3 regions of the Streptomyces sp. NPDC101194 genome follow, and region 3 is predicted to be linked to each of the others. Evidence: riboswitches for the same ligand, from Rfam matches in the RefSeq annotation. Region 3 holds a riboswitch; each other region holds the start of a gene.
The links. Region 3 has a riboswitch for cobalamin ahead of metE (5-methyltetrahydropteroyltriglutamate--homocysteine S-methyltransferase). Riboswitches for the same ligand answer to the same signal wherever they lie in the genome.
Positions count from the first base shown of each region.

Region 1: another riboswitch for cobalamin. It lies ahead of ACIRP2_RS03555 (prenyltransferase/squalene oxidase repeat-containing protein); the one in region 3 lies ahead of metE (5-methyltetrahydropteroyltriglutamate--homocysteine S-methyltransferase).
Region 2: another riboswitch for cobalamin. It lies ahead of ACIRP2_RS34295 (prenyltransferase/squalene oxidase repeat-containing protein); the one in region 3 lies ahead of metE (5-methyltetrahydropteroyltriglutamate--homocysteine S-methyltransferase).

Region 1 is NZ_JBIWOS010000001.1:806,552-814,377, forward strand. It holds gene ACIRP2_RS03550 (SCO2322 family protein) at 1-428, opposite strand, end outside; gene ACIRP2_RS03555 (prenyltransferase/squalene oxidase repeat-containing protein) at 425-1,699, opposite strand; cobalamin riboswitch at 1,807-1,942, opposite strand; gene ACIRP2_RS03560 (MBL fold metallo-hydrolase) at 2,119-3,174, opposite strand; gene ACIRP2_RS03565 (lipocalin-like domain-containing protein) at 3,554-3,976, opposite strand; gene ACIRP2_RS03570 (aldehyde dehydrogenase) at 4,293-5,753, shown strand; gene ACIRP2_RS03575 (ferredoxin) at 5,753-5,986, shown strand; gene ACIRP2_RS03580 (hypothetical protein) at 6,142-6,594, opposite strand; gene ACIRP2_RS03585 (PHB depolymerase family esterase) at 7,024-7,826, opposite strand, start outside.
Region 2 is NZ_JBIWOS010000013.1:775-8,600, forward strand. It holds gene ACIRP2_RS34290 (hypothetical protein) at 1-798, opposite strand, end outside; cobalamin riboswitch at 895-1,034, opposite strand; cobalamin riboswitch at 1,107-1,247, shown strand; gene ACIRP2_RS34295 (prenyltransferase/squalene oxidase repeat-containing protein) at 1,390-4,002, shown strand; gene ACIRP2_RS34300 (hypothetical protein) at 3,999-4,919, shown strand; gene ACIRP2_RS34305 (energy-coupling factor transporter transmembrane component T) at 4,924-6,111, shown strand; gene ACIRP2_RS34310 (ABC transporter ATP-binding protein) at 6,108-7,760, shown strand; gene ACIRP2_RS34315 (ECF transporter S component) at 7,757-7,826, shown strand, end outside.
Region 3 is NZ_JBIWOS010000008.1:17,765-25,590, forward strand. It holds gene prpB (methylisocitrate lyase) at 1-903, shown strand, start outside; gene ACIRP2_RS26800 (bifunctional 2-methylcitrate synthase/citrate synthase) at 997-2,136, shown strand; cobalamin riboswitch at 2,273-2,499, shown strand; gene metE (5-methyltetrahydropteroyltriglutamate--homocysteine S-methyltransferase) at 2,666-4,990, shown strand; gene ACIRP2_RS26810 (hypothetical protein) at 5,095-5,424, shown strand; gene ACIRP2_RS26815 (hypothetical protein) at 5,496-5,915, opposite strand; gene ACIRP2_RS26820 (hypothetical protein) at 6,209-6,490, opposite strand; gene ACIRP2_RS26825 (GAP family protein) at 6,865-7,542, shown strand.

The DNA.
Region 1 (7,826 bases), on a different contig from region 3:
CCGGCCACCGAGGCGAGCGCCTCGGCGGTGCTCGCGTCCGGGGCGACCCGCGCGCACGCGGTACGCGGGGCGGGCGGCGTCTCGTCGGCCGGGGCGTCCGCCGCCGTACCCGGGTCGATGACCAGCGCGACCCGCTTGGTGCCGTCCTGGGCCGGGGTGTCCGCGCAGATCTTCGCGAAATCGGGGGAGCGGCGCGGCTTCGCCGAGTCCTGGGAGTCCTCGCTGACCGAGAACCGGAAGCCCTGCACCGTGCCGTCGTCCGGCCGGACCAGGGAGGGGCCCTGGGTGGCGTACGTCCAGCCGGTGCCGGAGCTCTCCCAGAACGACCAGTACCGGTAGCCGGCCGCCTGGGCCGTCCCCGCGCCGAGCACGGTCAGGACGGCAGCCAGGGCCACCAGCAGCGCGGTGGCCCTTCCCGCCCGCCTCACAGCTGCCGGTTCTTGCGCCGACCGCTGATCAGGAAGGCCGCGGCCGCGGCGACGACGAGGCCGATGCCGATGAACCACCACACGCCACCGATCACGTCGTCGCCGCTGTGCACCTGGTCCTTCTCCGTGGCCTCGTACCCGGTGTCGGCGGACGGGTCGGGCGTCGTGACGGCCGCGGGCGTGGGACCGGTCGCGTTCAGCCGGTCGACGAGGTCGACGCCGTTGAAGTCGCGCGCGTCGGAGCCGGTCGCGTGCGCGGCCAGGACCAGCTGCGCGTAGGCGGCGGGACCGTTCTGCTCGGCCCAGGGGCCGGAGTTCTTCTTCAGCCAGGCCACGGCCTTGGCGGCCTTGTCCTGGTGGCCCGCGGCGGACAGGGCGACGACCGCGTCCGCGGTGTTGCCGAAGTCGGGCTGCGGGGTGGTGTCGGTGGCGCCGGGCATCGGGGCCAGGTCGAGGTGGCCGCTCGTGGCGAGGGCGTTCGCGAGGTAGTGGGCGCCGTTCTGGGCGGCCTGCTCGGGCGTGGGATCGGACCCCGGGTGGCAGCTGGTCCCCTTGACCGCGGCGTTGTTCCCGACGGCCAGCGCCTTGCCCATCGTGCCGAGCACGGCGGCCGCGGTGGCGTCCGCGTTGGCGGCGAGCTTGCCGGCCTTGTCGGGCTGGTAGGCGAAGGCGCCGCCGTCCTTGCCGCCGCACGGGATCGCGAGCGCGAGCAGCGGGGAGTAGGGGGTCTTGCCGCCCGGTGTGGTGATGTCCGCGAGCCGCTGGCCCTGCCGGGCGAGGGCGCCGATCACCAGCGAGGTGGAGTTGGCGTCGCTGGGCGCGCCGGCGGTGTAGCCCCAGCCGCCGTCCTCGTTCTGTACGGACTTCAGCCAGCGGACCGAGTTGTTCACGGTGTCCCGGTGCCCGCCCACCTCGACGAACGCCTGGACGGCGGCCGCGGTGGCATTGGTGTCCAGCACCGTCTTCTCGGTGCAGGGCCGGGAGACGTCGGGCCGGTACGCGGCGTAGGCGCCGTTGCCGCACTGCTGGGCGATCAGCCAGTCCACCGACTCCGTGGCGGGCGTGACGCCCTCCAGCCGCTGGGCGAGGAAGGCCAGCGACTGCCGCCAGACACCGTCGTAGGTCGGGTCCTTCGTGCCGTACAGCCCGGACGGCAGGGCGACGGACGGTGAAGGGGAGGGGGACGGCGCCGCCACCGCGACCGGGGCAGCGGCCGCACAGAGCACGGTGGCGATGGCGGCGAGCGTTGCCGCGCTGCGGCGTACGGTCATGGCGGGCGGGGCCTCTCCTGCGGGGAACCGGGCACAGGCACGCTCAGGCACCAGGCTCCGGCTCCGTATACCTCGACGGTGCCGACCACCGGGGTTCCGGAGGTCGCGAGCCGGTCACGACCGGGGACAGGGCATTCCGACTCACCGTCTGCGACGACGGTTCACGGCTGCGTGGTCAGCGCCGGATTCGCACCGGCTTCCCCCTGAACGGGCATGATGACGACCCGCACACTCTACCGGGCGGGGTCGGACGGGTTCCGGGGCCGTCCGGGGCCCGTCCCCCACGGGACGGCCGGCGGCCCGGTGCGGCCCCCGGCGGGCGACGGTTCACCGCGCCTGCCGGAAGCCCGGCCCGTGCCGGAGCCCGAGCGCCCGGGAGAGGCCGGACGAGCCCCCCGCCCGACGGCCCGCCGCGCCCTTCACACCGCGATGTACGTCACCGGCTCGCTCCCCGCCACCGCCTCCGCGCGCCCCAGCCTGACCAGACGCCGCAGGTGAGCCTCGGCCTCCGAGACGGCGATGTTCCGCGAACCGTGCGAGATCTGCTCCCACGGCCGGTTCCACTCCATCCGCTCGGCCAGCTCCCACGGCGTGAGCGGTGCGGCCAGCAGCTTGAGCAGTCCGGTCAGCCGCTCCTCGTGATGGTCCAGGAGTTCCCGTACGCGCCCCGCGGCGTCCGTGAACGCGTACTGGTGGGCGGGCAGCACCTCCGCCACGCCGAGCCGGCCGATGTGCTCCAGCGAGCCGAGGTAGTCACCGATGGGGTCTCCCCCGGCGGCGGGGGCGGCGCCCTGCGCGGCGTCCGGGTCCTCGTACAGCCCGATGTGCGGGCTGATCCCCGGCAGCAGATGATCCCCCGAGAACAGGCGCCCCCGGCCCGGCAGATTCCCCGGATGCTCCTCCTCCAGATGCAGACAGACATGACCGGGCGTGTGCCCCGGAGTCCAGATCGCCCGCAGTCGGCGGCCCGCCAGGTCGAGGAGCTCACCCGGAACGATCTCCCGGTCCGGGAGCGCGGACCGCAGCCCCGGCAGCGTGCGCATCCGACCGCCCTCGACCGCGGCCCGCAGCGGCGCGAGATGCTCCTCGGGCGCACCGACCGCGGTGAGCTTCGTCAGGAGGTACGACAGCCAGGTGCCGGGCCGGGCCTCACGGGTGCGTCGCACGATCGCGGCGTCCGCCGCGTGCATGGCGATCCAGGCCCCGGACGCCTCGCGCACCTGACCGGAGAGGCCGTGGTGGTCGGGATGGTGATGGGTGATGACCACCCCGTGGATGTCGCCGATGCCCGTACCGATGGCGTCGAGCCCGGCGGTGAGGGTGTCCCACGCCTCCGGATCGTCCCAGCCCGTGTCGATCAGGACCGGCCCGCGACCGGTGTCGAGGACATGGACGAGGGTGTGGCCGAGCGGATTGTCCGGGATGGGGACCTTGATGCTGTGCACGCCCCCGCCATGGTCGGTCACCTGCGTCATGGGCTCCCCATCTCTCTTCGAGGCCTGGTCGGCGCACCGGACGTACGGGTGTGCGGCGCACCGCGCCCACTGTAACGAGAACTTGTTTCAGTAGTAGCCCCGGTCGACCATCTGTCGGTACGTCCATCTGCCCTGCGCAGCCGGGGAGTTCGGAGTGCCCGGGATCGCGGGACGGCCGCCGACGGCCCGCGGGGCGGCCGCGCCGGTGGGATGCCGGGCGCGGGCCGCCCCACGTTCTTGCCCGTGGCCCGTGGCCCGTGTGCGTCCTGCGCCGCGCGGGCCACGGTCCATGCGTCGGCGCGGGGCGGTCCGTACGGCCGGAGCCCCGCGCCGGGCGGTGGATCCGGGTCACCGGCCGGTGACCCGGATCACTCGTCGATCAAGCGGCGTCCGTGGCCGGCCGGTGCCACACGAGTCGCGGGGTGCGCGCGCCGTCGCCGGTTCCCTCGGTCGGGGGGAGCAGGGTTAATCGGTCCCCCTCCACCCGCCATCGGCGCTCCTGAGTGGTGCCGACCCATGGGCGCAGGGATGCCACGTGCAGATGGTGGACGACCCGGTCGCCCGTCACCTCGTAGGTGCCCGCGTACCCCAGGTACGGAGAAGTCCTGAACAGGGTCGCGGTGTCGACCGGTCCGGCCGCCCCCTCCGGGGCGGACTCGGGGTCCGGGTTCAGCATGCTCACCGACATGTGGCCGTCGGCGGTGTAGGTGATCAGCCCTGTCGGACTCTGCCCGAGGGGGTGTTCGAGCGTGTCGCCGGAGGCGTCCATGATGGCGACGGTGCTCAGCAACCAGGCGCCCACGAGGGGGTGTTCGGAGGTTCCTGGCCCGGGGGTGGATGGGCGATTCGGTTCGGTGCGGGATGGGGTGTGCACGTGATTCCCTTCTGAGCTGGTGGAATTCGGAACGTCTGGAGCGGGTGCGTGGGGGACGTGGTCGTTCTCGTCCCTACCCGTGCGGCACGCCGTGGAAGCGAGGGGCCTGTCGCGAAAGCCCGGGTGGCGCGACGACGGCCGTCCGGCCGCGCGCGTCGTCGAAGCCGTGGACTCCTGGAACTGGAACTGGTATCAGTTCTGACACAGAGTCAGGTAACGTGCCGGGTCGCGGGAGGCAGCAGCCATGACCGAGCTTGTCGAACACGGAAAACTGTTCATCGGCGGGGAGTTGGTCGATCCGCTGGGCCGGGATGTCATCGAGGTCGTGTCGCCCCACACCGAACAGGTCATCGGCCGGGTGCCGCACGCCTGCGAGGGGGACGTGGACCGGGCCGTCGCCGCCGCCCGGCGGGCGTTCGACGAGGGGCCCTGGCCGCGGATGGCCCTGGACGAGCGGATCGCGGTGATCACCCGGATCAAGGACGCGTTCGCGGTGCGGTACGAGGAGATCGCCCGGGTCATCAGTTCGGAGAACGGCACCCCGTACACGTCGAGCGTCATGGTGCAGGCGCTCGCCGCGATGATGGTGTGGGACGCGGCGATCACCGTCGCCCGCACCTTCCCGTACGAGGAGCGCCGGGACGGGGCTCTCGGTCCGCTGCTGGTGCGCCGGGAGCCGGTCGGGGTGGTCGCGGCCGTGGTGCCGTGGAACGTTCCGCAGTTCACCGCCGCCGCGAAGCTCGCGCCCGCGCTGCTGGCCGGCTGCTCCGCCGTGCTCAAGGTCTCGCCCGAATCCCCTCTGGACGCCTACATCCTGGCCGACATCGTGGCCGAGGCCGGGCTGCCGGAGGGGGTGCTGTCGATCCTGCCCGCCGACCGCGAGGTCAGCGAGTACCTGGTGGGGCACCCCGGCGTCGACAAGGTGTCGTTCACCGGGTCCGTGGCCGCCGGGCGGCGGGTGATGGAGGTCGCGTCCCGCAACCTCACCCGGGTCACACTGGAACTGGGCGGCAAGTCCGCCGCCGTGATCCTCCCGGACGCCGATCCGGGGACGGCCGTCGCCGGGATCGTCCCCTTCGCCTGGATGATCAACGGCCAGGCGTGCGTCGCCCAGACCCGCATCCTCGTCCCGCGCTCCCGCTACGACGAGACGGCCGAGGCGTTCGCCGCCGCCGCGAGCGCGCTGCGGGTCGGCGACCCGCTCGACCCCGCCACCGAACTCGGCCCCCTCGTCGCGCGGCGCCAGCAGCAGCGGTCGCTCGACTACATCAGGATCGGCCAGGACGAGGGCGCCAAGATCCTCACCGGCGGCGGACGTCCGGCGTCACAGGACCGGGGCTGGTACGTGGAGCCGACCCTCTTCGGTGACGTCGACAACTCCATGCGCGTCGCCCGCGAGGAGATCTTCGGTCCCGTCATCTGCCTCCTGCCGTACGGTGACGAGGACGAGGCCGTACGGATCGCCAACGACTCCGAGTACGGCCTCAGCGGCAGTGTCTGGACCGCCGACACCGAACGCGGCATCGACATCGCCCGCCGGGTCAGAACGGGCACGTACAGCGTCAACACCTTCAGTCTCGACATGCTCGGTCCGTTCGGCGGTTACAAGAACTCCGGTCTGGGCCGGGAGTTCGGGCCCGAGGGATACGCCGAGTACTTCGAGCACAAGATGATTCACCTGCCGGCCGGATACGAGGGGGCGTGATGGGCGACCGCTGGGCCGTGGAGGTCGACCGCGGGATCTGCATCGGTTCCGGAATGTGTGTGAACCACGCCCCGGGGGGATTCGCGCTGGATTCCGCCCGGCAGTCCCGTCCGTCGGCCCCGGAGACCGACGCCAACGAACAGGTGCTCGCGGCGGCCGAGGGATGCCCGGTCGAGGCGATCACGATCACGCTGGCCGGCTCGGGGGAGGTCGTCTTCCCGCCGGAGGACTGAGGGTTGCCCCCCCCGGCGGGCGCACGACGACGGCTTCGGCACCTCGCCGCGTCGTCGGGACGTCCGCATGCATCCGGCATGCGGACGTCCCTTCGGGAGGGGTGTTGCGGGAAACGGCCTGCGAGCCGGCCCGGAGGCGGGCGGGCGCGTCCGGATCAGCGGGAGGGGAAAGGTGCCAGGCGGCGGTCCCATTCGTCCGCGGCCCGGCGCAGTTCCTCGGTGCTGGTCCTGATCTCGATGACGTACTCGTCCTGTCCCTTGTCGCCGTCCCGCCACGCGGGCGACGCCTCGTAGCAGAGGTGCACGCGGACCGCCCCGGCGCCGTGGTCCCCGGCGGCGTGGCTGAAGGACAGAACGGGCTCCAGGAAGGCGAGATCCGGCAGCGCGCCCGTCAGCGTCTCGCCTCCGGCCGCACGCAGCCACGGCGATATCTGACGGGCCTCGCCGGTCAGCAGGCACGGGTCGGTGAAGGACCAACTGGCCTCGGGTGTGGTCACCTCACCCTCGACGACCAACCAGTTGTCGTCGTACCGGTCGCCGACGACCACCGGGAACTGATAGCGCAGCGGGCGTAATTCGATGCGGTGTTCCTGATCCGTGAGCAGCACCGCCCAAGGGTGTCACGCACCATGGCGCACACGAACATGAATAAACGCAAAACAAGCCGAATGTGGGAGACCGCGGATCCCGGAACGCGCGGCCTTCCTCCGTGAAACGGTCTCCTCAATGGTGAGTTGGCTGATTTCGATGCCGATGTACCGATAGTCGGCCGGGAGTTCGCGAAGTGTGCGGGCTTCTGGGCCGCCTTGATCCCCATGGCGAGGGGGCGGACGGGTCGCACGCCGGCATCGAAGGACAGCACGGGACGAAATCGTCGGTAGTCCTGATAGGCACGAAAGGAAACCGCCTGCGACGACAATCGGTGCAGCCCGTGTTCCGGAAGTCGTGAGTGAGTACGACGATGTCATGGCGACGGGATTGCCCGGCGCGGCCACGACGTCTCCGCCCCGCGATACCCGCCCGATCGCGGACCCGGTTCAACCGGCCGTGCAGCCACGGTCCGCGACCACGAAATACCCTGCCGGCGACTCCTTCAGCGTGTGCGTGACGAAGACGTTGTACAGGCCCATGTCCTCGCCCGAGCCGTTGGCGTACACGTACCCGCCCGTGGTGTGCGCCCTCCCCGCCGTCACCTGCGCGTAGTTCGTCGCCGTGAAGCAGCGCGCGGGTGCGGAGCCGTCGGTGGTCGCCGTCACCGGCGGTGAGGCGGCGCCGGACGTGCCCGATCCGTCCACCGCCGTCACGGTGTACCGGTAGGCGGTGCCGGCCGCGAGCCCCGTGTCCGTGTACGTCGTGGAGGCGGGGGAGGCGACCTTCGCGCCGTCGCGGTGGACCGTGTAGGAGGCCGCGCCCGGGACCGCGTTCCAGGACAGCGAGGCGCTGTTCGCGGTGACGGACGCGACCTGGAGGCCGGACGGGGCGGGGAGTTGTCCGCCGCCGCCGGGTGCGCCCCGGTCCAGGCCCCAGAAGACGCCGGTGTGGTACGTCGAGCAGATGGCGTTCAGGAAGTACGCGGCGGTCGTACCGCACTGGTCGGTGCCCGATCCCGGACCCACCGCCAGGCCGTGGCCCATGCCGGAGACGGAGTACGTCACCACGGCGGGCCTTCCGGAGGCGTCGTCGTAGACGCTGCGCGTCGTGTTCCCGGGGAGCGAGTCCGTGGACGACGGGGTCTGGCCGATGCCCCAGACGTCGGTCCACTGGTCGCGCAGGGCCGTGGCGTTGGCGGGGTACACGGTGTAGTCGGAGGTGCCCTGCCAGATCGCCACGCGGGGCCAGG
Region 2 (7,826 bases), on a different contig from region 3:
GTAGAGGGAGTTGAACGCGCCGCTGGGGGAGACGAGGGTGCTCTTGAGGAAGTTCTTCGCCTGGACGACGTCGGCGTCGGTGTTCGAGACGCCGGAGACGCAGAGCGCGGCCATGGCGGCGCCGGTCATGTCGACGTCGCTCGTGGAATTCAGAACGGTGGGGTTGCCCTCGCCCTTCTGGTAGGTCCAGCCTCCGTCGACGTGCTGGTTGGCGCGGATGCGGGTGACCATGGAGTCGGTCAGCGCCTGCGGAACGCGGTTCGTGCCGCCCTGGGTCTTGGCGCCGCCCAGCGCGAGGGCGGCGAAGACGGTGCCGTTGAAGTTTCCGGACGGGCCGAAGTAGCCCGCCTCGGCCGTCTGCCAGTAGGAGTAGACGTGCGCGATGAGGTTGCGCGAGGCGGAGACGCGGGCCGGGTCGATACCGGCGGCGTAGGCGTTGAGGGTGCCGCGCTCGTAGTCGGTGGCCACCGGGGAGGCCTGCGGCCAGCCCGCCGTCGAGAGCAGGTTGCGGTAGACGGCGCGCGCGTTCTTCGTGGTGTCGCCGCCGGGGTAGACGTCCACCACGGCGGTTCCGGCGGCCGCGAAGGTGGTGAACGCCCACTCGTTGGACAGTCCGCTGCCCGCGTACGAACCGTCCGCGGCCTGAAGGGACTTGAGATAGGTCACACCATTGGTCTTGGACGTGGCGATCTGCGCGGGCGACGAGGTCGCGAAGGCCGGCAGCGCGGTGAGGGCGAGGGCTCCGAGCGCGGCGGGCACCGCGAGCGTGAGGCGGCGGGAGGTGCGGGGACGGGACATGGCCTGCTCCTGGAATGAGGGACGCCGACCTGACCGAGGCTCGTGCGGGCGGGCGGCCCGGAGCACAGTGGCGGCCGTCCGAACGCGTGGTACGGCTTGGGATTTGCATCACCAGATGGGCATTCGGGCTCGGTGACGGCCCCCTGCCGTCCCACACCGCTGCGCGTCAGCCCCGGATTCGCACCAGGTTCCCCCATGTGGCAGCCCAGGACGCTACCCGAGTGTTCAAGGGTCCGCCAGCTGTCGAGAGCGGTCTCGATCGAGCGGGACCTGAGCCTGTCATCTGAGACACAGACCACCTTGACGGTGTCTTTCTCCGCGTGGTCCACTCCGACTGATAAGCACTCAGCTCCAGGGGAAGCCGGTCGGAATCCGGCGCTGACCCGCAACCGTAGGCCCGGCACCGTCCCGGGCGAGTCGGAATGCCTGGGGCCAGGTTTTTGCAGCGAGAAACGCCGTCGCGGACTACGGCGTGGTTCGAAACGGCTTCCCCGCGGCCCTTCCCGCTGCGGGAGCTCTTTTGCCACGCGCTGGTCCGCCCGGCCGACACGAGGGGCCGTGGTGGGGACCGCACAGCAATCAAAGCAACGCATGGGGCACAAGGGACTGTTGTCGCTCACATCTGCGGCGCTGCTGACCTTCGCCGCGGGCGTGACCTTCGCGGGCGGGACGGCGCCCGCATCGGCCGATCCGATCGAGCAGTGCACAGCCACCAGCGGCGCCCTCGTCGCCGTGGACTTCGGCCCCTTCGGCGGCAAGGTGGAGAAGGGCTGCGACACCACCCCCACCACTGGCTACGAACTGCTGCAGACAGCCGGGTTCACCATGGAGGGCACCGTCCACGACGGCCCCGCCTTCATCTGCCGCATCGGCAAGGGCACCGGTACGCAGTACCCCACGCCCGACAAGGAGAGCTGCGTCCTCACGCCGCAGGCGACGGCCTACTGGTCGTACTGGACCGCCTCGCCCGGGCAGCGGAAGTGGTCCTACAGCCAGCAGGGGGCCATGGCCCGGCACCCGAAGCCCGGCGACGTGGAGGCCTGGGTCTACGGCGGCACCGACATCGCCGGCACGAAGGGCAAGCCGTCCTTCACTCCGGACGACGTTCGCGGTTTCACCACCCCCGACCCCACCGTTCCGACGTCTCCGCCCAAGGTTCCGGCCGGTCGGGTCGACGTGCCCGCGACCACCCGCTGGGTCACCGGCACGCTGACGGACGGCGAGCGCGTCGTCGACGAGGGCTCCACCACCCCGAACCACTTCCTCACCACAGAAGCGGTGTTCGCCCTCGCGGCGGCCGACCGCAAGAGCCCGGTGGCGAAGAAGATCGCCGACTTCCTCGCCACGCCCGTGCAGACCGACGCGTACGCCTACCCGGCCGGCAAGGACGGGATCCCCGACGCCACCGCCGCGGCCCGCCTCGCCCTCGTCGCCGAGGCCACCGGCAAGGATCCCCGCGCGTTCGGCGGGCACGACCTGCTCGGCGACCTCGTGAAGTATGCCTGCCCCCGCGACATCGGCGACGGCGAGACGATCAAGGGCTGCTTCACCAAGGGCGACTTCCGTACTACCGGCCAGGCCGACGCCCAGGCCATGGCCGTCATCGCCCTCGTCAACGCCGGTATGACGCCCCCGGCAGGTTCCGTGGCCCGGCTGACCGTCCTCCAGTGCGAGGACGGCGGGTTCACCAGTGTCCTCATCCGGCCCGGCAGCCCGGGATGTGAGAGCGAGGCGGGCGCCACCGGCCTGATCGCCCTGGCCCTTGAACGGGCCGGAGGCCACGAGGCGGTGCTCCAGAAGGCCCGTGGCTACCTCAAGAGGTCCCAGCTGGCGACCGGCGCCTGGCCCGCCGTCTACTACGAGACGACCGGCAACCCGGCAGCCACCGCCTGGGCCGCCCAGGCGCTGCGCGCCCTCGGTGACGAGGCGTTCGCGGACGCGGGAGTCTCCTGGCTCTCCCAGCGCCAGCTCCCGTCAGGCGGGTTCGGCTTCGCCGAGGACGACACGGATTCCCGCCTGTACCCCACGGCGACGGCCGCGCTCGCGGGCGCCGGCGGCGATCTCGCCGCCCTGACCGCCAAGCCGGTCGAACCGCCGACCCCGACCGACCCCCCGACCACACCGCCGGCCGGTGAGGGGCCCGACGCGAAGAAGGGTGTCGCGTACCTGACGGCCCCGTCCCGGCTGGTCCAGGGGCGGTTCTACGAGAGCCAGCCCGGCACCGGCTTCGCCGACTACGGCCTGACCATCGACGGCGCGTACGCCCTCGCCGCCACCGGCGAGGGCAACGCCGCCCTGCGCCGCATCGTCGACTTCATGGACAAGGGCGGCAAGGACGGGCAGAAGCGCGGGATCCACGAGTGGACCCTCGTCGGCACGAAGTACGCGAACGGCGGCTCCATCGGCAAGGCGGCCGTGCTCGCCGAGGCCGTGGGCCGCGACCCCCGGAACTTCGGCGGCCAGGACTTGATCGCCGCCCTCTCCGAGATCACCTGCCAGGCGAAGACCTCGACCCTGCAGGAATGCGCGGCCAAGGGCAACTACGCCTACGCCACCTCCGTCTTCAAGCAGTCCCTCGGCGTCATGGCCCAGCTCCGCGCCGGCGAGAAGACCGCCGCGGCCGAGCCTGCCGCCTACCTCAAGAGCCTGCAGACCCCCTCGGGCGCCTGGGTCAGCCTCATCGGCGAGCCCAGCGGCCCCGAAGTGGACTCCACCGCCATGGCCGCCATGACCGTGGACCTCCTCCCCGACGCAGACTCCCAGGCGGCGGTCGACAAGGCACTGGCCTGGCTCGCGACCCAGCAGAAGGAGGACGGCGGCTTCAACGTCGCCAAGGGCGGCCAGACCGGCTCCGACCTGCGCGCCTCCGCCCAGGCCGTCGGCGGCACCACCGGCATCTCCTTCGGCGTCCTGACCCGCGACCTGACCGGCACCACCCCTGAGCCGATCCCCAGCACGTCCGGAGGCACCTCGGGCGGCACGTCCGGCGGCAACGGCTCGCCCGTCATCGTGACGCCGGGCGAGAACGGCGGCGGCACCGGCTCTGCGGGCGGCTCTCGCTCCGGGTCGGCCGGTGGTCCGCTCGCCTCCACCGGAGCCCAGGTCGGCGCCCTCGCCGCCGCGGCTCTGGTCCTGACCCTCGGCGGCTGGAGCCTCACCCGCGCCGCGAAGCGCCGCCGCGTGACGCCGGGGAGCGAGGCATGAGCCACAACCGCTTTATGCGGGCGCTGGCGCGAACGGCCGCCGCGATGGGGCTGGCGGCGGCGGCGCTCGCCGCCACCGCGGCCCCGGCCGGGGCCGCGCCGCAGCCGATGGGCCAGTGCACCACCTCCTCGGGGGTCGTGCTCGCGGTGGACTTCAGCCACTGGGGCGGTCCCGTCTACCGCTCCTGTGGTACCACCCCGACCACCGGCTACGAGCTCCTCAACCAGGGCGGCTGGGCCACTACGGGTACGGGCCACGACGGCCCCGCCTTCATCTGCCGGATCGGCTACAGCGGCCACCAGGGCGGCAAGCAGTTCCCGACGCCGCAGCAGGACGACTGCGTCCTGACCCCGCCCGCCTCCGCCTACTGGTCGTACTGGCACGCCGACCCCGGGCAGAACACCTGGCAGTACAGCCAGCTCGGCGCCATGCTCTACAAGCCCAAGCCCGGCAGCGTCGACCTGTGGATCTTCGGTGGAACGAACATCGAGGGCACCGAGGGCAGGCCCACCGTCACCCCCGACCAGCTGCGCGCCAAGAACACCAAGCCCACCGGCGGACCCACACCCCAGGACACCCGCACCGCCAAGCCGCTCCCTCCGAACGTCAACACCGGGCCCAAGCCCGAGAACCCGCCCCCGGCCGCTCCGGCGACGACACCGCCGCCGAGCGCCACGGCCCCGGAGAGCCCCTCTCCCTCGGCGAGCCCCTCCGAGAGCATCACCCCGACCCCGTCGGCCAGTGCCCCCGCGGCAGCGGCGCCGGCCCCCAGCCCCCAGGTCGTCGAGGCGGCCCCCGCCGCGGACGCGAAGCACGACGTGGGCTCGTACCTGCCCGCCGTCGCCACCGGAGCGCTGGTGCTGCTGATCGGCGCCGCCGCCGTGTTCGCCGCCAAGCGCCGCCGCCGTACGGAGTAGCCGCGTGGCACCTGCCCTCCCCGCGGCACCGGTGAAGCCGCCCGCGTCCGGCCCGGCGCCGGACGCGGGCGGCCGCCGTCTGCCCCGCACCCTGCATCCGGTCGCCTGGTGGATCTGGGCTCTGGCCCTGGCCACCGCCGTCAGCCGCACCAACAACCCGCTGCTGCTCTTCCTCGTCCTTGCGGTCCTCGGCTACGTCATCACCATGCGCCGCACCGAGGCCCCCTGGGCCCGCGGCTTCAAGTACTACCTGTACCTGGCCCTCACCGTGGTCACCATCCGCGTTCTGTTCCGCGCGGTCTTCGCCACCGGCATCACCCCCCGCGACCACTTCCTGTTCTCCCTCCCTCACATCCCCACGCCCGACTGGTACGCCGGTATCCAACTCGGCGGCCCCGTCTCCCTGGAGGCGCTGCTCTCCGCAGCGACGGACGGGCTGCGCCTGGCCTGCATGCTCTGCTGCATCGGCGCCGCCAACACCCTCGCCAACCCCAAACGGGCCCTGCGCGTCCTGCCCGGAGCCCTCTACGAACTGGGCGTCGCCGTCACCGTCTCCCTCAGCGTCGCACCCCAACTCGTACAGAGCGTGCAACGCGTACACCGGGCCAAACGGCTGCGGGCCGGCCGCTCCACGGGCCTGCGCGCCCTGCGCGGCATCATCGTCCCCGTCCTCGAAGACGCCCTGGAACGCTCCCTGCGCCTGGCCGCGGCCATGGACTCGCGCGGCTACGGCCGGGCCGGTACCGCCACCCGCCGCTCCCGCCGGGCCACCGGCGCCCTCATGCTGCTCGGCATGTGCGGCCTGTGCACCGGGGCCTACGGACTCCTCGACGCCACCGCCCCCAAGCTGCTCGGCCTCCCCGCCATGGGCGCGGGCGCGCTGCTGTGCTTCGCCGGGCTCCGCCTCGGCGGCCGCCGCATCACCCGGACCACCTACCGGCCCGACCCCTGGCACTTCGCCGAATGGGCCGTTGCCGGCTGCGGGGTCCTCTCCGCCGTCCTCCTCTTCGCCAACGTCGGCTTCAACGCCGCCGAGCTCAACCCCTCCATCTATCCGCTCAGCTGGCCGACCCTGCCCCTGGTTCCGGCCGCGGCCATCCTCCTGGCAGGGACCGCCGGGTTCCTGGCACCACCGCCGGCTCCGGCTGCCCGGCCCACCGTCCCCGCCCAGCGCACCGAGGAACCCAAGTGATCACCTTCGACCAGGTCACCGTCCAGTACGAGGACACGGCCGAGCCGGTCCTGCGCGATATGGACCTCACCGTGGACGAAGGCGAGCTCTGTCTGGTCGTCGGCCACACCGGCGTCGGCAAGTCCACCCTCCTCGGCGCCGTCAACGGACTCGTCCCGCACTTCACCGGCGGCACCCTCTACGGCCGGGTCACCGTCGACGGCCGCGACACCGCCGACCACCCGCCCCGCGAACTCGCCGACGTGGTGGGCGTGGTGGGACAGGACCCGCTCGACGGCTTCGTCACCGACACCGTCGAGGAGGAACTCGCCTACGCCATGGAGCAACTGGCTGTCCCGCCCGCCACGATGCGCAAGCGCGTCGAGGAGACCCTCGACCTCCTCGGCCTCGCCGACCTGCGCCACCGCTCCCTGCACGAACTCTCCGGCGGCCAACAGCAACGCGTGGCCATCGGCTCCGTCCTCACCGCCCACCCCCGCATCCTCGTCCTGGACGAGCCCACCTCCGCCCTCGACCCCACCGCCGCCGAAGAGGTCCTGGCCGCGGTCACCCGCCTCGTCCACGACCTCGGCGTCACCGTCCTCCTCGCCGAACACCGCCTGGAGCGCGTCGTCCAGTACGCCGACCGGGTCATCCACCTCCCCGGGGACGGCCGCGTGGTGTCCGGCCCGCCTGCGGAGATCTTCCGTACGTCTTCGATCGCACCGCCCATCGTGGAGTTGGGCCGCGCCGCCGGCTGGGCCCCGCTCCCGCTCTCCATCCGCGACGCCCGCCGCACCGCCGTGCCCCTGCGTACCCGGCTGGCCGACCGCACTCCCCCGCCCGTACGACCCGCTCCGGAGACCGACCTCCCGCAGCTGCTCACCGCCCGCGGCGTCACGGTGACCTACCACGGCGTGCCGGCCGTACGGGAGGTCGACCTCGACCTGCGGGGTGGGGAGATCACCGCGCTCATGGGCCGTAACGGCTCCGGCAAGTCCTCGCTCCTCTGGGCGCTCCAGGGCTCCGGACCGCGCAAGGCCGGCACAGTGGCCGTCACGCCCGCCGACGGCGGCACGAATCCCAAGGACCCGAAGAAGCTCTCGGCCGCCGAGGCCCGGCGGCTGGTCGGCCTGGTCCCTCAGACCCCCACCGACCTCCTCTACCTCGAATCGGTCAAGCAGGAACTCGACCAGGCCGACACCGAGTCGGGGGCCACCGGCGACAGGGCGCGCGCCATCCTCGACCGGCTCGCCCCAGGCATCCCCGACACCACCCACCCCCGCGACCTCTCCGAAGGCCAGAAGCTCGCCCTGGTCCTGGCCATCCAGCTCGCGGCCGCCCCACGCGTCCTGCTCCTTGACGAACCCACCCGCGGCCTGGACTACCGCGCCAAGAGCGAACTCGTCCGCATCGTCGACCACCTCGCCGCGGAAGGCCGCGCCGTCGTGATCTCCACCCACGACGTGGAGTTCGTCGCCCGCGCCGCCGACCGGGTCGTCGTCATGGCCGAGGGCGACATCGTCGCCGACGGTCCCACCACCGAAGTCATCGTCGCCTCACCCGTCTTCGCCCCGCAGACCGCGAAGATCCTCGCTCCGCTCCCCTATCTCACGGTCGCCCAGGTGACCGGCGCCCTCCCCGACGACGGGACGGACCCGCACTCATGACCACCGCCGCCACCGCACGCGCCGTCGCCATCCGGATCAACGCCCGCGCTGGGATCGTCATCGCCA
Region 3 (7,826 bases):
CTCCACACCCGCGCCACGCCCTCCGAGCGCCGCCGTGCCCTGCGCGCCCGCCTCGCCGAGGGCCGCATCCTCCCCCTGCCGGGGGCGATCAACCCCTACTCCGCCCGGCTGATCCAGGAGGCCGGTTTCGAGGCCGCCTACCTCTCCGGCGCGGTCCTCGCGGCCGACCTTGGCTTGCCGGACATCGGGCTGACCACCTCCACCGAGATCGCCGCCCGCGCCGCCCAGACGACCGGGGTCACCGACCTCCCGGTGCTCATCGACGCCGACACCGGCTTCGGTGAGCCCATGAACGCCGCCCGCACCCTCCAGCTCATGGAGGACGCCGGCCTCGCCGGTCTCCATCTGGAAGACCAGGTCAACCCCAAGCGCTGCGGCCACCTCGACGGCAAGAACGTCGTACCGGCACAGGACATGGTCCGCAAGCTCCGGGCCGCCGTCGATGCCCGCCGCGACCCCGACTTCCTCCTCATGGCCCGCACCGACGCCCGCGCCGTCGAGGGCCTCGACGCGGCGACCGAGCGGGCCAGGGCTTACGTGGACGCGGGCGCCGACGCGATCTTCCCCGAAGCCCTCGCGAACGAAGCCGAGTTCGAGGCCTTCCGCAAGGCTGTCGACGTCCCGCTCCTGGCCAACATGACCGAGTTCGGCAAGGGCCCCCTGCTCGGAGCCGGCACTCTGGAGGACCTCGGCTACGACATCGTCCTCTACCCGGTCACCCTCTTCCGCTACGCCATGGGCGCCGTGGAGGACGGACTGCGCAGGATCGCCGCCGAGGGCACCCAGGCAGGCCTGCTGGAGGGCATGCAGACCCGCTCGCGCCTCTACGAGGTCCTCGACTACGAGAGCTACGGCTCCTTCGACGCGGCCGTCTTCGACTTCACCCTCCCGCCCCACGCCTGAACCCCGACATCCGCAGACCCGACGGCCGTTCCGGGGACTCCATCAGCCCCCGGAACGGCCCCGCCTGCCCCTTTCAGCCCCCGGAGGCTCCTCGTGACCAGCACCGCCCCGGAGATCCATCGCGGCCTCGCCGGCGTGGTGGCCGACACCACCGCCATCTCCACCGTGGTCGCCGACACCAACTCCCTGACCTACCGCGGCTACCCCGTGCAGGACCTCGCCGCCCGCTGCTCCTTCGAGGAGGTCGCCCACCTGCTGTGGCATGGTGAGCTGCCCGACGCCGGACAGCTGCGCGAGTTCACAGCCCGAGAACGCGCCCTGCGCCCACTGGACCGCACCACCACCGAACTCCTGGCCCGGCTGCCGCACACCTGCCACCCGATGGACGTGCTGCGTACCGCCGTCAGCTTCCTCGGCGCCGAGGACCCCGCGGAGGACGACGGCAGTCCGGCCGCCAACCTCACCAAGTCCCTGACCCTGCTCGCCCGGCTGCCCGTCGTGGTGGCCGCCGACCACCGGCGCCGCCACGGCCTGGAGCCCATCCGGCCCGACGCGGACCTCGGGTATACCGAGAACTTCTTCCACATGTGCTTCGGCGAGGTCCCCGACCCGGCGGTGGTCCGTTGCTTCGAGATCTCCCTGATCCTCTACGCCGAGCACAGCTTCAACGCCTCCACCTTCACCGCCCGTGTCGTCACCTCTACCCTCTCCGACCTGCACAGCGCGGTCACGGCCGCGATCGGCGCCCTCAAGGGCCCCCTCCACGGAGGCGCAAACGAGGCCGTGATGCACATGCTGGAAGAGATTGGCGACCCCGAGGAGGCGGAGAGCTGGCTGGACGGAGCCCTCGCAGCCAAGCGCAAGATCATGGGCTTCGGGCACCGCGTCTACAAGCACGGCGACTCCCGCGTCCCCATCATGCAGAAGGCCCTGGTGGACCTCATCGCCCGCTCGGGCGACCCGGAGACCACCCGCCTGGCCACCCTCCACGCCGCCCTGCGGCACGCCATGATCAGCCGCAAGGGCATCCACCCCAACCTGGACTACCCGGCCGGCCTCGCCTACCACCTCATGGGGTTCGACGTCCCCGCGTTCACCCCCATCTTCGTGATGAGCCGCATCACCGGATGGACCGCCCACATCACCGAACAGCTCGCCCACAACTCCCTCATCAGGCCCCTGGCTTCGTACGACGGCCCCGGCCAGCGGGAGGTGCCGCTCAGAGCATCCTGAGCCCGGACCGTCGGCCGGAGCTGCCCGACAGGCCCGGCCCCGGGCCGAAGCACGCACCGCGGCCCTCGCCCCGTCGCGTCTCATTTCCGACGTCCGACATGTGGACCGCTGTACTCGCGCCTCGGTGGAACGACCTAGGGTGGCCGGTGCAGCTGGTTCGCCCCGTCCGCCAGGCGGGATGCGTCGTAAGAGGGAACCCGGTGGGAATCCGGGACTGCCCCGCAGCGGTGAGCGGGAACGACCGCCGTCATACGCACTGGGACCGGACAACGGTCCTGGGAAGCGACGGCCAGTAGGTGCCCGCCGGGAGACCGGCAGGCGTGTCCGCGAGTCCGAAGACCTGCCCGTTGCCCGTGTGCGGCCGATGCCGTGCGCGGATATCCCGGTGACCTCGTGGGCGGGTCGGCGTACACAGCGAGCGGCACGTGCGGCCTTGATTCCGCGGCGTGGTCCGTGCGTTCTGTCGTTCCCTTCGCGTCCGCTCCCGTCGCCGGGATGTTCCTGGACACATCTCGCGAAGGAGAGTTCCGTGACAGCGAAGCCCGCAGCCGCGGTCGTACGAGCCACCGTGTACGGCTACCCCCGCCAGGGTCAGAACCGCGAACTGAAGAAGGCCGTCGAGGGCTACTGGAAGGGTCGCGTCACCGCTGACGCCCTCCGGGACACCGCCGCCGAACTGCGCCGCTCGAACTGGCGGCAGCTGGCCGAGGCAGGCATCACCGAGGTACCGACCGGCGACTTCTCGTACTACGACCACGTGCTGGACACCAGCGTCATGGTCGGCGCCGTCCCCGCACGCCACCGTGCGGCCGTCGACGTGGACGCCCTGGACGGCTACTTCGCCATGGCGCGCGGCACTCAGGATGTCGCCCCGCTGGAGATGACCAAGTGGTTCGACACCAACTACCACTACCTGGTCCCCGAACTCGGCCCGGACACCGTCTTCACCGCGGATTCGTCCAAGCAGGTGGCCGAGCTGGAGGAGGCCATGGCCCTGGGCCACACGGCCCGCCCGGTCCTCGTCGGCCCGATCACCTACCTCCTGCTGGCCAAGCCGGCTCCCGGCGTCGCCGCCGACTTCGAGCCGCTGACCCTGCTGGACCGGCTGCTCCCCGTATACGCGGAGGTCCTCGCCGACCTGCGGGCCGCCGGAGCGGAGTGGGTACAGCTCGACGAACCGGCGCTGGTCCAGGACCGCACCCCGGCCGACCTGAACGCCGCCGCCCGCGTCTACCGCGAGCTCGGCGCCCTGACCGATCGGCCCAAGCTGCTCGTCGCCTCGTACTTCGGCCGGCTGGGCGAGGCCCTCCAGGTCCTCGCGGCCTCTCCCGTGGAAGGCATCGGGCTCGACTTCACCGACAGCGGCGCGGCCAACCTCGACGACCTGGCCTCTGTGGGCGGCCTGCCCGGCAAGCGCCTCGTCGCGGGCGTGGTCAACGGCCGCAACATCTGGATCAACGACTACCAGAAGTCCCTGACCACCCTCGGCACCCTCCTCGGCCTCGCCGACCGGGTGGACGTCGCCGCGTCCAGCTCCCTCCTGCACGTGCCGCTCGACGCCTCCGCCGAACGGGACATCGACCCGCAGGTCCGCCGCTGGCTCGCCTTCGCCCGCCAGAAGACCCAGGAGATCGCCACCCTGGCCCGCGGGCTCGCCCAGGGCACGGACGCCATCGCGCCCGAACTCGCGGCCAACCGTGCCGACCTGGCCTCCCGCGCCGGCTCCGCCCTCACCCACGACCCCGCCGTCCAGGCCCGCACCGCCGCCGTGACCGATGCCGATGGGCGCCGCGCCCAGCCGTACGCCGAACGTGCCGTCGCCCAGCGGGCGCACCTTGGCCTGCCGCTCCTGCCGACGACCACCATCGGCTCCTTCCCGCAGACCGACGAACTGCGCGTCGCCCGGGCGGACCTCCGCGCCGGGCGGATCGACGCCGCCGGCTACGAGGAGCGCATCAAGGCGGAGATCGGTGAGGTGATCTCCTTCCAGGAGAAGACCGGCATCGACGTCCTCGTCCACGGCGAGCCCGAACGCAACGACATGGTGCAGTACTTCGCCGAGCAGTTGACGGGATACCTCGCGACCCAGCACGGCTGGGTGCAGTCCTACGGCACCCGCTACGTGCGGCCGCCGGTGCTGGCCGGGGACATCTCCCGCCCCGAGCCGATGACCGTTCGCTGGACCTCGCACGCCCAGTCCCTGACCTCGAAGCCGGTCAAGGGCATGCTGACCGGTCCGGTCACCATGCTCGCCTGGTCCTTCGTACGCGACGACCAGCCGCTCGGCGAGACCGCCCGCCAGGTCGCCCTCGCCCTCCGCGACGAGGTGAACGACCTGGAGGCCGCCGGGACCTCCGTTATCCAGGTCGACGAACCCGCCCTGCGCGAGACCCTCCCGCTGCGCGCCGCCGACCACGCCGCCTACCTGGACTGGGCCACCGAGTCCTTCCGGCTCACCACCAGCGGTGCCCGGCCGGACACCCAGATCCACACCCACATGTGCTATGCCGAGTTCGGCGACATCGTCCAGGCCATCGACGACCTCGACGCCGATGTCATCAGCCTGGAAGCCACCCGCTCCCACATGCAGGTCGCCCGCGAACTTGCCGCCCACGGCTACCCTCGGGAGGCCGGCCCCGGTGTCTGGGACATCCACTCCCCGCGCGTCCCCAGCACCGAGGAAGCGGCGAACCTGCTGCGCATCGGCCTGAAGGCCATCCCCGCCGAGCGGTTGTGGGTCAACCCCGACTGCGGTCTGAAGACCCGCGGCTGGACCGAGACCCGCGCCTCCCTGGGGAACCTCGCCGCCGCCGCCCGTGAAGTCCGTACGGAGCTGACGACAGCCAACTCCTGATCAATCCTGCTGCGGGCCGGCGGCCCCGAGGCCGCCGGCCCGCGACCGGCCGAGAGAGACGGGAACGGACCCGCCACGGCGGGCCGAGCGACGGAAGGTCACCTGTGGCGAAACACAAACCCCGGCACATCGTGGTCGACGGGCAGCCCATGGTGGCGTTGACGTCCAAGGAATACGGTGAACCGGCCGCCAAGCGACGCCAAGTGGGCGGAATGGGATCCCGGCTCCGCGTCGTCCGCGATGAACTGGTGGCCCTGTCGGGCTTCCTGGAAGCGCTGGTGCGAGCACTGGAGGCCGAAGGGACGTCCGCGCGACGGACCGATCCCGACAGCCAGGTTCAGGCCCTGTTGGCCACCGCACCCCGACTGCTGGGGCAGGCGCGGGGCATCGCCGGTCGGCGACGGGGCAGTCCCGCACCGCGCCCCGGGCAGTAGGGGGCGGGCCGAAACCGGCACGTCATCCGCTGACGGCCGACACCCGTCGCGCTCCCGCGCTTTCCTTCACGTCACGCTCGCCTACTCTCGGCCCACCCGACGATCTCGCTCAGGACCAAGGGCCGGAGCCTGGGCTCGGCGGCCGGGTCGCGCACGGCCTGGGCGACGGCCGGCGCACCGCGCTGGTCGGCACGGCCCGCCAGAATCCGCAGACGGGTCAGCGCGACGCGCGGGTACTCGTGACCGCGGCGGCCCGCACAGACCTCGGCCACCGTCCGGGCGAGTGCTTCGCTCAGGTTCCTCTGGCCGACGGCGTCATAGAGGTACTTGCGCACGGCCACACCGATGCCCGGATGGGTGGCAGTACCTTCCAGCACGCCCGCAGCCAGACGGCGCTGCGCATCGCTCTCCGCGGCGATCCACTGGTCGACGATCCGCAGGACTGCATGGCCTCCCGGCCCCGTGGCCAGGTGCGTCAGAGCGGTGGCCACCTGCGCACGGTACTTGGCGGCGATGCCTTTCGGTGCGGTGATCTGCGAGGCCAGCCCAGGAGTTCACTGCGCAGGTGCGGGCGCTGGACCCAGACGTGCGAGAGCACTGCTTCGTCCAGGCCGTGGCGCACCGCGCTGAGCGACAGCCCGTCGTCCTCGGTCCGATCGGCCTAGGTTCACGTTCGCCAGCGTCTTCGACGGCTCCTGGGGCACCTGCATCGACGACTTCGCCAAGACGGTGGTCGGGGCCCGCTTCGACAAGGTCTTCTCACACAGCGAAGGGTTCCCCGGTGTCAAAGATCCAGAGGTGAAGGACTGGTCGTGCCGATCTGGCGCACCGCCGCATGGACCTTCTCGTCATCCGCAGCGTCGGCCATCGCGGCGAGATCCTCCCGCAACGCATCGACCTCGCCCGGCTTGATCTTGGTGAAAACGGTGAACTCGTTGCAGACCCCATCCGTCCTGCCCGGGTGCTCAGGGTGAGCCGGCTGCGTTGCACCTGTCGCATTCATCGCGAGGCTCTCCCGCCACGGATCGGTGTAAGGGTCGCCAAGCACCCGGACATGAGGCGCCATCGCCCCCACCTCTGCAATCCTCCCTGCGGCCGAGTTGCTTCGCATCTCGGCCGCAGGGAGGTTCGGTCACCGGGGGTGTTGTCTCGAGAAGCGTCTGACTTTTGCGGGGTCGGCTGCCTGGTACCGCAGGGCCGACGCCGGGGTCCTCGTGTCCCGAGGAGCTCCCGAGGACAGATCCGGCCAGGCGCAGGAAGATGGAATTCGGTGAGACGCGCCGAGTACGTCGTCATCACCGTCGCAGGGCAGCCACGTCCGCGCGTCCGGGAAGACAGTGTCGCAGCCCATCGCACACCAACCCGTTGCGCCGCCCAGGCGGCCGGGTCACCCGCTTCCGCCGCGCCCCTGCTCCATCGGACCGCCACCCGGAGGCAACCATGGGCCACGTTCTCGGTGACGTGCTGGGCTTTGCGGCCGCCGTCGCGGTCAGCCCGCTCCCCATCATCGCCATCATCCTCATACTCGCCACACCTCGGGGACGTCTCAACGGAATCCTCTTCACCATCGGATGGATCCTGGGACTCTCGGCACTGGGCGCGGTGATGCTGGCGATCGCCTCCCCAGCAGGCGCTTCTGCCCACAATCACCCGGCCACCTGGGTGGGAGCCCTCAAGCTCGCTCTGGGAGTGCTCCTCGTTGTCCTCGGCGCCCGGCAGTGGCACCGGCGCCCGAAGGATCCCTCGCACGCTCAGCTGCCGAAGTGGATGAGTGCGATCGACCGCCTCTCTCCGGTCAAGGTCTTCGCCCTCGGACTGGCCTTGGCCGCCCTCAACGCCAAGAACGCCCCGCTGACCATCGCCGCAGGGGCCGTGATCGGCTCAGCCGGACTGCCGGTCGGGCAGCAGATCGCATCGCTGGCAATCTTCGTCCTGATCGCCACCCTGGGCCTGCTGGCCCCGTTGGGAGTCTTCCTTCTCGGGGGAGAGCGAGCCAAGATCACGCTCGGCAGCTGGAAGGAGTGGGCAGCTCAGCACAATGTCGCCGTGATGGCCGTCCTGTTCTTCGTCCTCGGGCTGAAGCTGCTCGGAGACGGCATCTCCATCCTCGTCTCCTGATGACAGCCGAGGAGTCGTGGGTGTCGGCTGTGAAGCATGGGCCGTCCGCTCGTTGCTGCGGGGTCACGGTTGTCACCGACGGCAGCCGACTTGCTGGCGCGCGGCGCCGGCCTGCGGTCCACGGCCTTCGAGCTTGTGCTGCGGCCCGTGCCCCACGTCATCGACACGCCGGACTTCTTCTCGGTCGCCGTCGCCGGGCCGGCCGCCCCCGTGCCGGCGCACAGGGCTGGGGCCTCCCTCGCCCGACGAGCCGGAGCAGGAGCTCCGGCATACGCTGATCGAGG